3 regions of the Pseudoduganella plicata genome follow, and region 2 is predicted to be linked to each of the others. Evidence: predicted binding sites of a transcription regulator. Region 2 holds the regulator's gene; each other region holds the start of a gene.
What was found. Region 2 encodes sigma-54, which starts transcription at its own class of promoters, with help from an activator protein. Its sites were predicted from a motif close to TGGCANGNAANCTGCTTT; they were not measured.

Region 1 (4,437 bases), 1.1 Mb from region 2:
CAGAAGGTGGACGTCAACGAGCCGACCGTCGAGCAGACGGTGCAGATCCTGCGCGGCCTGAAGTCGCGCTTCGAAGAGCACCACGGCGTGAAATATTCGTCGACGGCGCTGACGACCGCTGCCGAGCTGGCGGCCCGCTTCATCAACGACCGCCACCTGCCGGACAAGGCCATCGACGTCATCGACGAAGCGGGTGCGGCGCAACGCATCCTGCCGAAGTCGAAGCAGAAGAAGACCATCGGCAAGACGGAGATCGAAGAGATCATCTCGAAGATCGCCCGCATCCCGCCGCAGACCGTCAACCAGGACGACCGCAGCAAGCTGCAGACGATCGACCGCGACCTGCGCAACGTCGTGTTCGGCCAGGATCCGGCCATCGATGCGCTGGCCTCGGCCATCAAGATGTCGCGTGCCGGCCTCGGCAAGCAGGACAAGCCGATTGGCTCGTTCCTGTTCTCCGGTCCGACGGGCGTGGGCAAGACGGAAGTGGCGAAGCAGCTGGCCTTCATCCTCGGCATCGAACTGATCCGGTTCGACATGTCCGAGTACATGGAGCGTCATGCCGTGTCGCGCCTGATCGGTGCGCCGCCCGGATATGTCGGTTTCGACCAGGGCGGCCTGCTGACGGAAGCGATCACGAAAAAGCCGCACGCCGTGCTGCTGCTGGACGAGATCGAGAAGGCCCATCCGGACATCTTCAACATCCTGCTGCAGGTGATGGACCATGGCACCTTGACGGATAACAACGGTCGCAAGGCCGACTTCCGCAACGTGATCATCATCATGACGACCAATGCGGGTGCGGAAGCGCTGCAGAAGGCGCCGATCGGTTTCACGAACACGAAGGAAACCGGCGACGAAATGGCCGACCTGAAGCGCATGTTCACGCCGGAGTTCCGCAACCGGATCGACGCGATCATCAGCTTCCGCGCGCTGGACGAGGAAATCATCCTGCGCGTGGTGGACAAGTTCCTGATGCAGCTGGAAGAGCAGCTGCACGAGAAGAAGGTGGAAGCGATCTTCACGGAGAACCTGCGCCGGTTCCTGTCGAAGAAAGGCTTCGATCCGCTGATGGGGGCAAGGCCGATGTCGCGCCTGATCCAGGACATGATCCGCAAGGCGCTGGCCGACGAACTGCTGTTCGGCCGCCTCGTCGCCGGCGGCAAGGTCACCGTGGACCTGGACGAGAAGGACCAGATCAAGCTGGACTTCCCGGAACCGGACGCGGCACCGCTGCCACCGCCGGAGACCGTCGAAGTGGAGTGATCCACTGTGCGACCATGAAGAACCCGCTCTCGAGCGGGTTTTTTTTCGCCGTTGCGGACGGACTGTCGAGTCCTGAAGCAGACCATCCGGACAAGCCCGCAGAGAACCTCACAGGGCGCGCTACCGCCGCAACAGCAGCAACAGTATCCCCAGCAGCGCCCCGATGCAGATCGGCACCAGCGCACCGGTCGCGCGGCGCGGCGGACCGGCCTGCGCCTGCTGCGGCAGGCGCGCCAGCAGCTCGATGTCGTCCGGATGGACGTAGGTCTCCCCCACGGTGCGATAGGTCTGGAGCTCGTCATCGCGCACGCGCGCCCCAAGTTCGCGCGCCAGATCGAGCATCAGTGCCAGCAGCGTCGGTCCCGGGTTGCTGGCCCACAGCTCCCCGGCCTGCAGGAACATGACTTCCGTATCGTCCGGCGTGGTCGGATCGACGAGGCGGGCATCGGCGCGAGCGTCCGGCGCCAGCACGTACGGGCTGCCGATGCGTTGCAGGGCGCGGACGATCTCGTCCGGCTCGATGGGCTGCGGCATGCCGCCATCCGCGCGCAGGAGGGTGACGTGTCTGCCCATGCGTCAGCGGGTTGCCGGCGGTTCGGCGCGCAGCCTCATCGCCGGCGACGGCCCAGCAGCACGCCGAAACCGCCGGCCAGCAGCGACCAGGTGGCCGGCTCCGGCACCGGCGGCAGGGGGGCGCCGTCGAGCGCAATGGCGTCGAACGCGAGGCCCGAGTCGGCCGACGCGTCGTACCAGTTCATCACGCCGAATTCCAGATAATAACTGCCGCTCGTGGCAATGGCATAGCTGGCGCCGATCCAGTCCGTCACGCCGCACGGCCACATAGCAGGTGCCGGAATCCGCGCCCAGCGGGCTCCAGAAGGGCGGCGGCCCGGACACGGTGGACGATGACGGTGTCAGCCAGGCGGCAGGAGGCGGCATGCCGAATCCCGGGACGGCCCCCCCGCCCGGCGAGGTGCGGGCCGTAACGAGCAGGGCGGCCTGGTTGCCGTCCGCATGTATCAGGCGCACCCATGCGTAATCGGTGAAGTCGCCCGCGTCCGTTGTCACGTAGTTGAACTGGAACGTCAGCGCCTGGCCGGCCGCCGCCGTGAACAGGTGGGAGCGCAGCAGGCTGCCGCCACCGGAGTCGGCCGGCGAGTTCACCCCGGGCAGCAGGACGCCGGGCGCGCCGCCATAGGTGGAAATCCAGCCGTAGTGCGTGCCGCCGTTCGGGGCCAGTTGCACGTCGCCGTCGGCCTCCGACACGCCGCATGCGCCGGTGCATTGCCACGACGCGGGGAGACCATTGTCGAAAATCTGTGCCGAGGCACCCTGGGCCAGCAGAGCCAGCATGCCGCCCGCCAGCAGGCGGCTGACTGAATGAAAGTTCATGGCGTTCCTTCAAAGAGTTTGAGCAGGAACAGGACACATGCATATTTCATGCCTCATGTTTTACGCCAGTCGTCGCCCGGAGCCGCCCGATCCCGCGATGAACGTTGTAAAAATTTCCGACAGTGGGGGGGCGTCCACACCAATACTATTTTCCCGCCGAGAACTGTGCCAGAATCATGTTCCACCGTCCCATCACTGCCCGCCGATGCCCTCGCTCCGTCGTATCTCCCGTCTCCTGTTGTCCGCCGGACTGCTGGCTGTCGCCGTCCACGCTGCGGCCGCGCAACCCTACCTGAGGTACCCCGCCATCCGCGGCGATGCCGTCGTCTTCACGGCCGAAGGCGACCTGTGGCGCGTGCCCGCCGCCGGCGGTGCCGCCCAGCGCCTGACGACGCATGCTGCCGCTGAAACCCATGCCGCCATTTCGCCGGACGGCCGCTGGGTGGCTTTCGCCGCCAGTTACGAAGGGGCGCAGGAAGCTTACGTGATGCCGCTTGCGGGCGGCCTGCCGCGCCGGCTGACGTTCGAGAACGGCAGCGTCACGGTGCTGGGCTGGACGGCTCAGGGCGAAGTGCTGGTCAGCACACAGAATTCCGTCGGGCCGGGGGCGCACCGCATCGTGGCCGCCGTCATGCCGGGCACGCTGGCGCGCCGTGTGTTCCCGGTCGCCGATGCCAATGACGCGGTGCTGGACGATACGGGCAAGACGCTGTACTTCACCCGTTACGGCCTCGTGCTGACCAACGACAACGTGCGCCGCTACCGCGGCGGCGCGCATGCGCAGCTGTGGCGCTTCGAGCTGGACGGCAAGGCGGAAGCGCGTCCCGTGTTCCCGGGCGACGCCGCCAACAACAAGCGCCCCATGTGGTGGCAGGGCCGGTTGTATTTCGTCAGCGACCGCGGCGGTACGGACAACCTTTGGACGGCCGCGCCCGACGGCAGCGACGTGCGCCAGCTCACCACGTACAAGGACTGGGACGTGCGCAACGCTACGCTGGGCGACGGCCGCGTCGCCTACCAGCTGGGCGCGGACCTGCACGTGTACGACCTGGCAAAACGCAGCGCGCAGCAGCTCAACATCAGCCTCGTCTCCGACTTCGACCAGCAGCGCACCCGCCTGATCCGCTCGCCGCTGGAGACGCTGACGAACGTGCAGCTTTCGGGCAAGGAAGAACGCATCGTGCTGACGGCGCGTGGAAGGGTCAGCATCGCCGGCACGGGCAGCCAGCGCCGCGTCGAGATCGCCGTGCCGGAAGGCGCCCGCGCCCGCGACGCCATTTTTTCCGCCGACGAGAAGTGGGTGTACGCGATCGTCGACACCACGGGCGAGAACGAGATCTGGCGCTTCGCCAGCGATGGCTCGGGCCACGGCGAGCAGCTCACCAAGGACGGCAACAACCACCGCTGGGCACTGTATCCGTCACCGGACGGGCGCTGGCTGGGCCACACGGACAAGAAGGGCCGCTTCTGGCTGCTCGACCTGAAGACGCGCGAGAACACGCTGATCGACGACGCCGGCAAGGCCGGCATCGACCAGCACGACAACGTGGTCTGGTCGCCGGACAGCCGCAACATCGCGTTCGTGCGCAGCGCCAGCAGCGAGCAGCGCGACCAGATCGGCATGGTCAATGTCGCGACAAAGGAGCTGCTGTTCGTCACGTCGGACCGCTACACGTCGGGCGATCCCGCTTTTTCGCCGGATGGGCGCTGGCTGTACTTCCTGTCGGCGCGCCACTTCAAGCTGAGCAACGGCTCGCCGTGGGGCGACCGCAATATGGG
Region 2 (4,437 bases):
GAGCCATACAGGATGCGGTCGATGCCGATCTGGCGGATGCGTTGCACCAGGTTGGCCGCGTCATGCGGCTTCATGCCGGGCCGCGCCAGCGACGCCACATCGAAATACAGCCGGCGCGTGCGGCGGTCGTGTCGGGCCACCGCTTCGGCCAGCACCGACAATGCGTCGTCCGCCGGCGGGTCGTCGTAGCCCGGACCGCTGCCGGCCATGTGCGCCACCTGCACGACCACGTCCGGCGCGGCGGGCAGCAGCTCGTCCAGGAACACACGCGCCTGCACCGCGCCAAAGGGCCGGTGCTTCGACAATGAGGCTCGCAGGTGGACGACAATGGCCATGCCGTTCCGGTTCGCCGCCGCAAAGACTTCCTTCAGCCGCTGCGCATGCTCGGGCAGTTCGAGTTGCACGTCGGAGTTACCGAAGTGCAGTTTCAGGCCATGCCGCAGATGCGGTGCGGCCGCGCAGCGCGCGATTTCCTCCAGCGCGTAATCCTTCAGCGGGTTGACGCTGCCGAACGCGCGCAGGCGGTCCGGGAACTGTGCGGCCTGCGCGCCATTCCAGTCGTTTTCGGCGCGCACCTTGGTGTATTCGTCATCGATCTTGCGCACCGGGCTGCCGTACACATAGCCTGCCGACAGCAGCACGGCGCGACGGATGCCGGCGCTGTCGAGCAGCGGCACCAGGTCGTTCGCACCGATCACGGGCGGGCCGCCGCCGGAGCCGGTGTCGAGCAGCCGCGCCATCGCGGGGCTGAACAGGTGCTGATGGTGGTCGGCCGCCGGGGCGGGCGTCTCGCTCGCCCATGCCGGCAGCGGCACGGCGGCAGCACAGAGGCATTTCAGCAAATCGCGGCGCTGCATGATCACCTCGTCAGTTAAAGATGGCGCAGCGGATGCGCATGGTCCGGCCAGGCCGGTTCGAACAATTGCGCGACCATGGCATCCGTCACGTCGGCCAGCGCGGGCGGGTTCCAGCGCGGCGCGTTGTCCTTGTCGATGACGAGCGCGCGCACGCCCTCCAGCACTTCGCCGTGCTCGAACGTGCGCCGCACCACGGTGCGCTCCATGCGCAGGCAGTCCGCCACGCCGAGGCGCGCGCCCCGTTTGAGCAGTTCCAGCGTCACGCACATCATCAGCGGCGAGCGCTGTTCCATCGCCCCCAATGCCTGTCGTGCGAACGGGTCGTCATCGTCTCGCAGCGATGCCATGATGTCCGGCACCGAAGCGTGGCCGAAATGGCGCTCGATCAGGGCACGGTGCGCCAGCAATGGACTGTCGCCAGCGCCGGCGCGCAACGGCCGGGCAAAGGTTGCCACCGCTTCGCGCAGGCCGCCGCCGGACGTGGAGCCGATCAGGTCGGACAGCGCGGCCAGCTCGGTGTCGGGCACGTAGTGGTCGGCCAGGCCGACATACAGCGCGTCGGCCGCGCCGATCGTCAGGCCCGTCAGACCGAGATAGACACCCAGGCTGCCGGGCGCGCGCGACAGGAAATGGCTGCCGCCCACATCGGGGAACAGACCGATGTTCACCTCGGGCATCGCCATCTTCGTCCGGTTCGTTACGATGCGCACCGCGCAGCGGGGGCCGCCCTGGGCGATGCCCATGCCGCCGCCCATGACGACGCCGTCCATCAGCGCGATATAGGGTTTCGGGTAGCAGTGGATCAGGTGATTGAGCGCGTATTCTTCCGTGAAAAAATCCTCCAGCAGTGCGCTGCCGCCTTGGGGCGTGGCGCGGCCGGCGTCATGGAAGAAGCGGATATCGCCCCCGGCGCACAGGGCCTTCTCGCTGGTGCTGCGGACAACGACGGCGGCGACGTCATGGTCGTCGCGCCATGCCAGCAAGGCCGCCGTCATCGCCCGCACCATGTCCAGCGACAGCGAATTCAACGCCCGGGGCGATCGAGCGTGATGAAACCGGTACCGTTACCGACGCGGATGTGGACGTGTTCGCTCATGGCAGCAGGAATAGTCAGAGATGCCCCATTCTAGCGCGGCAGACGACAAATATTGCGTTGAAAGCGGGAAGCGGAACGGTGGGGGATTGCGCCCTGATGGATGGCGAGAAAAAACAACGGCTCAGCTTGTGTCGATGTCAGGGCGTGACCCTAGGGGGTCGACACGAACGCGGCAGTGGATGGCGGAGTTGTTGCGCGACCCTGAATGCAGAAGGGCGCTTTCGCGCCCTTTTTCTCTGGAATTACACAGCTGCGTTACGCAGCGGGGATATCGCTTTCGGCCAGGTGCTTGATGGAATCATGATTGTGATTCTGCACTTTGTCCTTGTATTTCATGACCGAGCGGTCCAGCTTATCGATCAGCGTATCGATGGCCGCGTACAGGTCCTGTGCCACGCTTTCCACAAATATGGTCTTGCCCGACATGCGCAGGTTGATCTCTGCTTTCTGGCGCTTCTCTTTCTCGGTGAGGTTATCTACAGTCAGGATGACAGAAACGTCGATCACTTGATCGAAATGTCGTTTCACGCGCTCCAGCTTGTTCTGCACGTATTCGCGGATGGCTGGGGTTACGTCGATATGATGTCCACTGATGGTGAGATTCATACACACTCCTAAAGATGATGTCGCTCTAAGGTTCGTGCGTTGCCCGCCGTGGTAAAAAGCCGGCGGCGCAGAGGAACCCATGCACTACAAGGACTTGCGGAGGCTGACGGGAGGGATTTTCAAGGCTTCGCGATACTTGGCAACAGTGCGTCGCGCAATCACCATGCCCTGTTCTCCCAGCATGTCCGCAATCTTACTGTCGGATAAAGGGTTCTTCGGGTCTTCGGCTCCTGTGAATTGCACGATCAGCGCACGGATCGCAGTCGAGGAAGCTTCCCCACCCGCTTCGGTTGCGACGTGGCTGCCAAAAAAATACTTCAACTCAAACATGCCATGGGGAGTGAGCATATATTTCTGAGTTGTCACCCGAGAGATCGTACTCTCGTGTAGCCCCAGTGTATCAGCTATTTCACGCAACACAAGGGGTCGCATGGCCACCGCGCCATGCGAGAAAAAGTTCTTCTGCCGCTCGACGATGGCCTGTGCGACGCGCAGGATCGTGTCGAAGCGCTGGCGCATATTCTTGATCAGCCACTTCGCTTCCTGCAGCTGCGCGCCCATCTGGCTTTCGCCCTTGCCCTGTTTGAGCAGGCTGGCATACAGCGCGTTCACGCGCAGGCGCGGCATCACGTCGTTGTTCAGCGTGACCACCCAGCCGTTGCGGCCCTTCTTCACAATCACATCCGGTACGACATAGTCTGACACGTCGGACGCATACGCGGCGCCCGGATGGGGGTTGCACTGGCGAATGACGGCCTGTGCTTCGCGCAGGTCTTCGTCGTCGCAATCGAGCGCCTTCTTGAGCTTGTTGAAGTCGCGCTGGGCAAACCAGGCCAGGTGTTTCTCGACAATGCACAGCGCCATCCGGCGCGTCACCAGCGGCACGCCCGGCATCTTGCGGATCTGCAGCGCCAGGCATTCGGACGCGCTGCGGGCGCCGACGCCCACCGGATCGAAGCTCTGCAGCAGCGCCAGCGCCGTGCGCAGCTCTTCCATTTCCACTTCCAGCTCTTCGGGCAGGCGGCCGTGGATCTCGTCCAGGCTCTCTTCCAGGTAGCCGTTTTCGTCCAGCGCGTCGATGATCAGCTCGACAAGCGCCCGGTCGCGCGGCTGTTGCACCGTCACCCGCATCTGCTCCATCAGGTGTTCGCGCAGCGAACAATGGCTCGCTTCCAGTTGCGGCCGCGCGTCGTCGTCGTCCGGCGCCTTGCCGCGGCCCGCGTCGGTCCAGTCGGTATCGCCTTCCGGGCCGCGGTCCGCGTCGGCGCCGTCATACGGTTCTGCCTCTGCGGGGGCCGCCGCGTCGGTTTGCTGGGGCGGGCCTTCGGCCGGTGCCTCGGGCGCGCTCTGCTGGCCGATGGCGCCATCGGCCAGCAGCCGCAGCGAACGGTCGAGCGGATCGTCGAGCCGTTCCAGCAGCGGGTTATCCGTCAGCAGCTGTTCCAGTTCCTGGTGCAGTTCCAGCGTGGACAACTGCAGCAGCCGGATGGACTGCTGCAGCTGTGGTGTCAGCGCCAGGTGCTGCGACGTTCGCAGTTGCAGAGACTGTTTCATGTGCGGTCACATACGGAAGTGTTCACCAAGATACACGCGCCGCACGGATTCGTCGGCAATGATATCGTCCGGCCGGCCCGACGCCAGGACGCTGCCCTGATTGATGATGTACGCCCGGTCGCAGATGCCCAGCGTCTCCCGTACATTGTGGTCCGTGATGAGCACGCCGATACTGCGCTCCTTCAGGAAACGCACGATCCGCTGGATCTCGATCACGGCGATCGGATCGACGCCGGCAAACGGTTCGTCCAGCAACACGAAGCGCGGATTGGTTGCCAGGGCGCGCGCGATCTCGACGCGACGGCGCTCGCCGCCCGACAGCGA
Region 3 (4,437 bases), 1.3 Mb from region 2:
CATCGAACGCGGCATCGCCGGCCCCGGGCTGCTGGCCCATGTTCTGGTGGCGAAGTATGCCGATCACCTGCCGCTTTACCGCCAGAGCGTCATCTATGCCCGCGAAGGCGTGGAGCTCGAACGCAGTCTGCTGGCCAGCTGGGTCGGTGCCGCCGGCACGCTGCTGCGCCCACTGGTCGACGTGCTGCGCCGCCACGTCTTTGCTGGCACCAAGTTGCATGCAGATGATACGCCGCCGCCGGTGCTGGCACCGGGCAATGGAAAACACGCACGACACGCCTGTGGACCTATGTGCGTGACGACCGCGCCAGCGGTGATACCACGCCCCCAGCCGTGTGGTTTGCCTACTCGCCGGACCGCAAGGGCGAGCATCCACAGGCTCACCTGGCCAGCTTCCACGGCGTGCTGCAGGCCGATGCCTATGCCGGCTTCAATGCCGTCTACGAAACCGGCCGCGTCGTCGAGGCAGCTTGCTGGGCACACGCACGGCGCAAGTTTTATGACTTGCATGTGGCACGCCCGACACCGCTCACTACCGAGGCACTGCGCCGATCGGCGAGCTGTATGCCATCGAAGAATCCATCCGTGGCAAGCCTCCTGACGAACGTCGTGCTGCACGCCAACTGCAAGCGAAACCGCTGCTCGCCGAGCTGGAGCGCTGGCTGCACGCCACGCTCTCCACACTGTCGCGAAAATCCGATACGGCAGCGGCGATCCTTTATGCCCTCAAGCTGTGGCCGGCGCTGACTCGTTATGCCAACGACGGCCGCATCGAGATCGACAACTCGGCCGCCGAGCGGGCGCTGCGCGGCGTCGCGCTGGGCCGGCGCAACTATCTGTTTGCCGGCGCCGACGGCGGTGGCGAACGCGCTGCGGCCATGTATGGGCTGATCGGAACGGCCAGGCTGAACGGCATCGACCCCGAAGCCTGGTTGCGCCATGTGCTGACGCACATCGCCGATCATCCTGTGAACCGCGTCGACGACTTCCTGCCCTGGAACTGTGCCGCCAAGCTGGCCGGCTGAACTCCGCTTCCCAGCGGTGTGGCAAGCATCATCTCGCTTCCTGCTTATCGGCTCAAGACGGCGCACAGCCGCCGCTTGCGATGGGACGATAATTGCATCTCCTTGAAAGCGTGGCCTGAGGATTCGGACGGCTGTATCGCGTGTCGCCCGATGAATCCAGTGTGGCAGGCGACGATCTCGGTGATAAGTGTCTTGACGTTACAGCTGGCGTGCCTTTACAGCTGCACCGGAAATTTCAAATCGACTAGCAATATGCAATGAACAACGTGCAACGTTTGGATCAGCACTTTGCCGCGCCCCGTCAAAATGCTGCAAAATAACCAACTCTTATTCCAATGGTTGTTCATTCTAAGGGAGTTGAAATGCCTTCTATATTACGTATCGCGCTGATACTGATGCTGAGCTGGGTCGGACTCGTTCAAGCGCAAACCATGTCGGTTACCACGCGAACGTCCGGCGTCCTGTTCGACTCTTTCATGCCCGCTTTGTTTGCAGATGCCACACTGGCCGATGGCGCTGCCTACACGCTCAACGTCACCAGCACGTTCAGTGTCCCCGCCAGTCTTCCGCACGGTCCACTCGACACAGACATCGAGGGCGCGGCAATCGACGTAACGTTCGGGGTCGGAGGCAAAAGCTACCACTTCAGCGGAACCGGATTGCTGTCCCTGTTCTATCTGCCCGGCCAGAACTGGTCGCCAAGGGATTTCTTCAGTGGAGCGGCAGTACTGCCAATGCCTGGGCTGGAGAACTCGACACTGTCTTTCACGCATGGATTCAAGCTGCCCAGCATTTACTATCCGGCTGCCGGCGGGCTCGATCCGGTAACGCTGAATAATCCGTTTACAACCGAGCGGGAGATCACCATTTTCATGCGCGACAGCGATGGCCTGCTGACAGGTCGCATCAGTGGGGTGCCGACGTCGCTATATTATGAGATCACCGCTCCGGCCCCTGCCCAGGTCACAAGCCCGGTACCGGAACCGGCCGCATGGATGCTGCTGATGCTGGGTCTCGCGGTACTTGCTGCGCCGGCAATCCTGCGAAGCGGTCGGCTCCGCCTCGCGCGCCGTCCGATCCGGCGTGCGATAAGCAGCACAGCCACGGTGGTTTTATCGACCGTTTGCCTGGCCGCCGCCGCGGCGCCGGTAACGATCAACACCAGCAGCTCGGGGATTCTGTATAACTCGACCATGCCGCAGGTCTTCGGCGATACGCCCTTTGTCGATGGCAGCGCCTATGAATTGAGCTTCCAGACCACATTCGATGCGGTGCCGTTCGTCGGCGAGCAGTCCGAGCAAATCAACGCGGGAAGTGCCGAGATCGTGGCCACCTTTACTCACGCAGGCATCACCCATCAGCTTTCCGGAACCGGGAAAACGTCCATCTTCTTCGCACGGGATACCGGTTTCGACCACGATCGCACCTTCATCAGTATCGGTGCGTCGTTCAACTATGAGCCGATCGCCAACACCAGAATCATCTTTGTCCACAATTTCGAGCTGCCCTCGGCGTTTTATCCCGCTGAGCACGTGCTCGATACGGTCGACATCGACACCCGGCTGACAACCAAGCACGAGGCGGTGATCACGCTGCTCACGCTCGATCAGGGACGTCAGCTGGGCCGCATTTACGGCATTCCGACCTCGCTGCAATACACGATATCGCCTGTGCCGGAACCGGCGACGTGGTCGATGTTGCTGGTTGGTGCGGCGTTGACGGCGGCGGCGGTGCGCCGCCGGCGCGGCGCCGCCTTGCAAGGCTGACCCGATGTAAAGTCGCCAGGGCCGGCCCGAGCCGGCCTGCGTTTATCGTCCGTTTCCCCATCAAGCGATGCAGTCGGGCTGGCGACCGAACGTATGGGTTTTCCCGTATATGTCCCGGTACCCATACCGTCGCATCTCCCCGCATCTCCCCGTATAGCGGAGGCGAACGCCTCAATTCCCATTTCAAACGTGCCGACGACTGAGCGAGTGCAGGTGCGCGGGATTTGTTTTGCACCGCTATCCGAAAAGCCGGTGTGAGTATTGAAAAAAGACGGTTTGAAGATATCTGGCCGATGGCCTGTAAACCCCGCGTGGGAGCGCAAAGAGCCGTAGGCGACATCAATAAGTTCGCCGAAACAGGGCAGGTTCCTTTTATGTTCTATTGGTGGTGGAGCAGCATCCCGGCGGGCTCGCAGGACGGTAGCGCCTGCACCGGCAATCTCACCAAATGTCACATGTTAAAAATATATTATTCGCACTCGGCAATAATATTGGTGATGGCGAGTTGAATGCTTTACAAAGAATTTCCAATTGGATATTATTCCGGGCTGACTGGCATCAAGTCGCCGAATTGACTGCCGATGCACCAGATCATTTTTAACTGTCCATCAAAACCCCATCAGGGCGTGCGCCGTACAGGAAAGCCGCCGATCCAATGCACCGCGCCGGTCTTTACTCCCGCCCTGATCAGAAAACGAGCAAGCAAATCCGGGGCCTGATTGCATTGCTGGCGGCAACGACGCTCCAGCTCGCGAACGCCGCACCGGCAACGGAATGCACCAACCTGCCGGCGCAAGAAGCCAGCGACGCGGCATTTACCTGGACCACGGGACCGGAAGCACAAGCCGCACCGGCGGCCGCCGCCTATAAAATCGCCATCTGGGGAGACAGCCTGACGTCGGCGAGAAACTTCATCGATGCGGCGCTTAAAACAGGTGGCATCGGGAAAACCACGCCGTCCTTTATCCAGGCCGGCATCAAGGTGCCCGGCCTGAACCTGCCGTTGAAACACTCTTGCGCTACCGGCGGCTGGAAGACCGCCTACGCGTACAAGGAAAAGGGCGGCACGCCGGGATTTTCCGAAGGCATGCTCAGCATGGAGTCCTCCACGCCGGGCGACGTCATCCATATGGACTTCCGTTACCTGCAGCCGGACTCGCGCGTCACGCAGCTCGACATCCAGTACGACAAACCGGCGCCGGACAGCTCGCTGCTGCTCGGCGTGGCCGTGGACGGCGGCGCGGAGCAGCTGATTCCGCTCAGCCGCACGGATGCCGGCACATTGCGCATCATGCCGGAAGTGCCGATGGCGACGATCGCGATGCGGCTGGTGTCCGGCCAGATCAAGGTGCACGGTTTCCGTCCACGCTACCGGAATGCACCGAACGTGGTGCTCGACACGTTCAGCGTGCCGGGAGCCCAGCTGCGCGGCTGGAATTATGTCGACGCGCGGCTGACGCAGGCCGCCCCGGCCTACGACCTGATCCTGATCCAGTATGGCACCAACGAGGGCGCCAGCCCATCGTTCAATGCGGCGGCGTATGCCGACAGCCTGCGCGCCAGCCTCGCGCGGCTGCGGCGCTTCCAGCCGCATGCCCGCTGCATCCTGATCGGTCCGCCCGACCGCGGCGTCGTCGGCAGCGGGG

Region 1: the regulator sigma-54 is predicted to act here: its motif matches at 2,695-2,712, upstream of E1742_RS23640 (NF038132 family protein).
Region 3: the regulator sigma-54 is predicted to act here: its motif matches at 1,107-1,124, upstream of E1742_RS24495 (PEP-CTERM sorting domain-containing protein).

Annotation. Positions count from the first base shown of each region.
Region 1 covers NZ_CP038026.1:5,358,993-5,363,429, forward strand. Annotated here, with positions in the region: gene clpA (ATP-dependent Clp protease ATP-binding subunit ClpA) at 1-1,266, shown strand, start outside; gene E1742_RS23635 (hypothetical protein) at 1,387-1,839, opposite strand; gene E1742_RS23640 (NF038132 family protein) at 1,843-2,658, opposite strand; gene E1742_RS23645 (S41 family peptidase) at 2,864-4,437, shown strand, end outside.
Region 2 covers NZ_CP038026.1:4,297,762-4,302,198, reverse strand. Annotated here, with positions in the region: gene E1742_RS18945 (amidohydrolase family protein) at 1-857, opposite strand, end outside; partial or broken gene E1742_RS18940 (enoyl-CoA hydratase/isomerase family protein) at 872-1,953, opposite strand; gene hpf (ribosome hibernation-promoting factor, HPF/YfiA family) at 2,209-2,559, opposite strand; gene E1742_RS18930 (RNA polymerase factor sigma-54) at 2,644-4,113, opposite strand; gene lptB (LPS export ABC transporter ATP-binding protein) at 4,120-4,437, opposite strand, start outside.
Region 3 covers NZ_CP038026.1:5,565,305-5,569,741, forward strand. Annotated here, with positions in the region: partial or broken gene tnpC (IS66 family transposase) at 1-1,025, shown strand, start outside; gene E1742_RS24495 (PEP-CTERM sorting domain-containing protein) at 1,388-2,791, shown strand; gene E1742_RS24500 (GDSL-type esterase/lipase family protein) at 3,516-4,437, shown strand, end outside.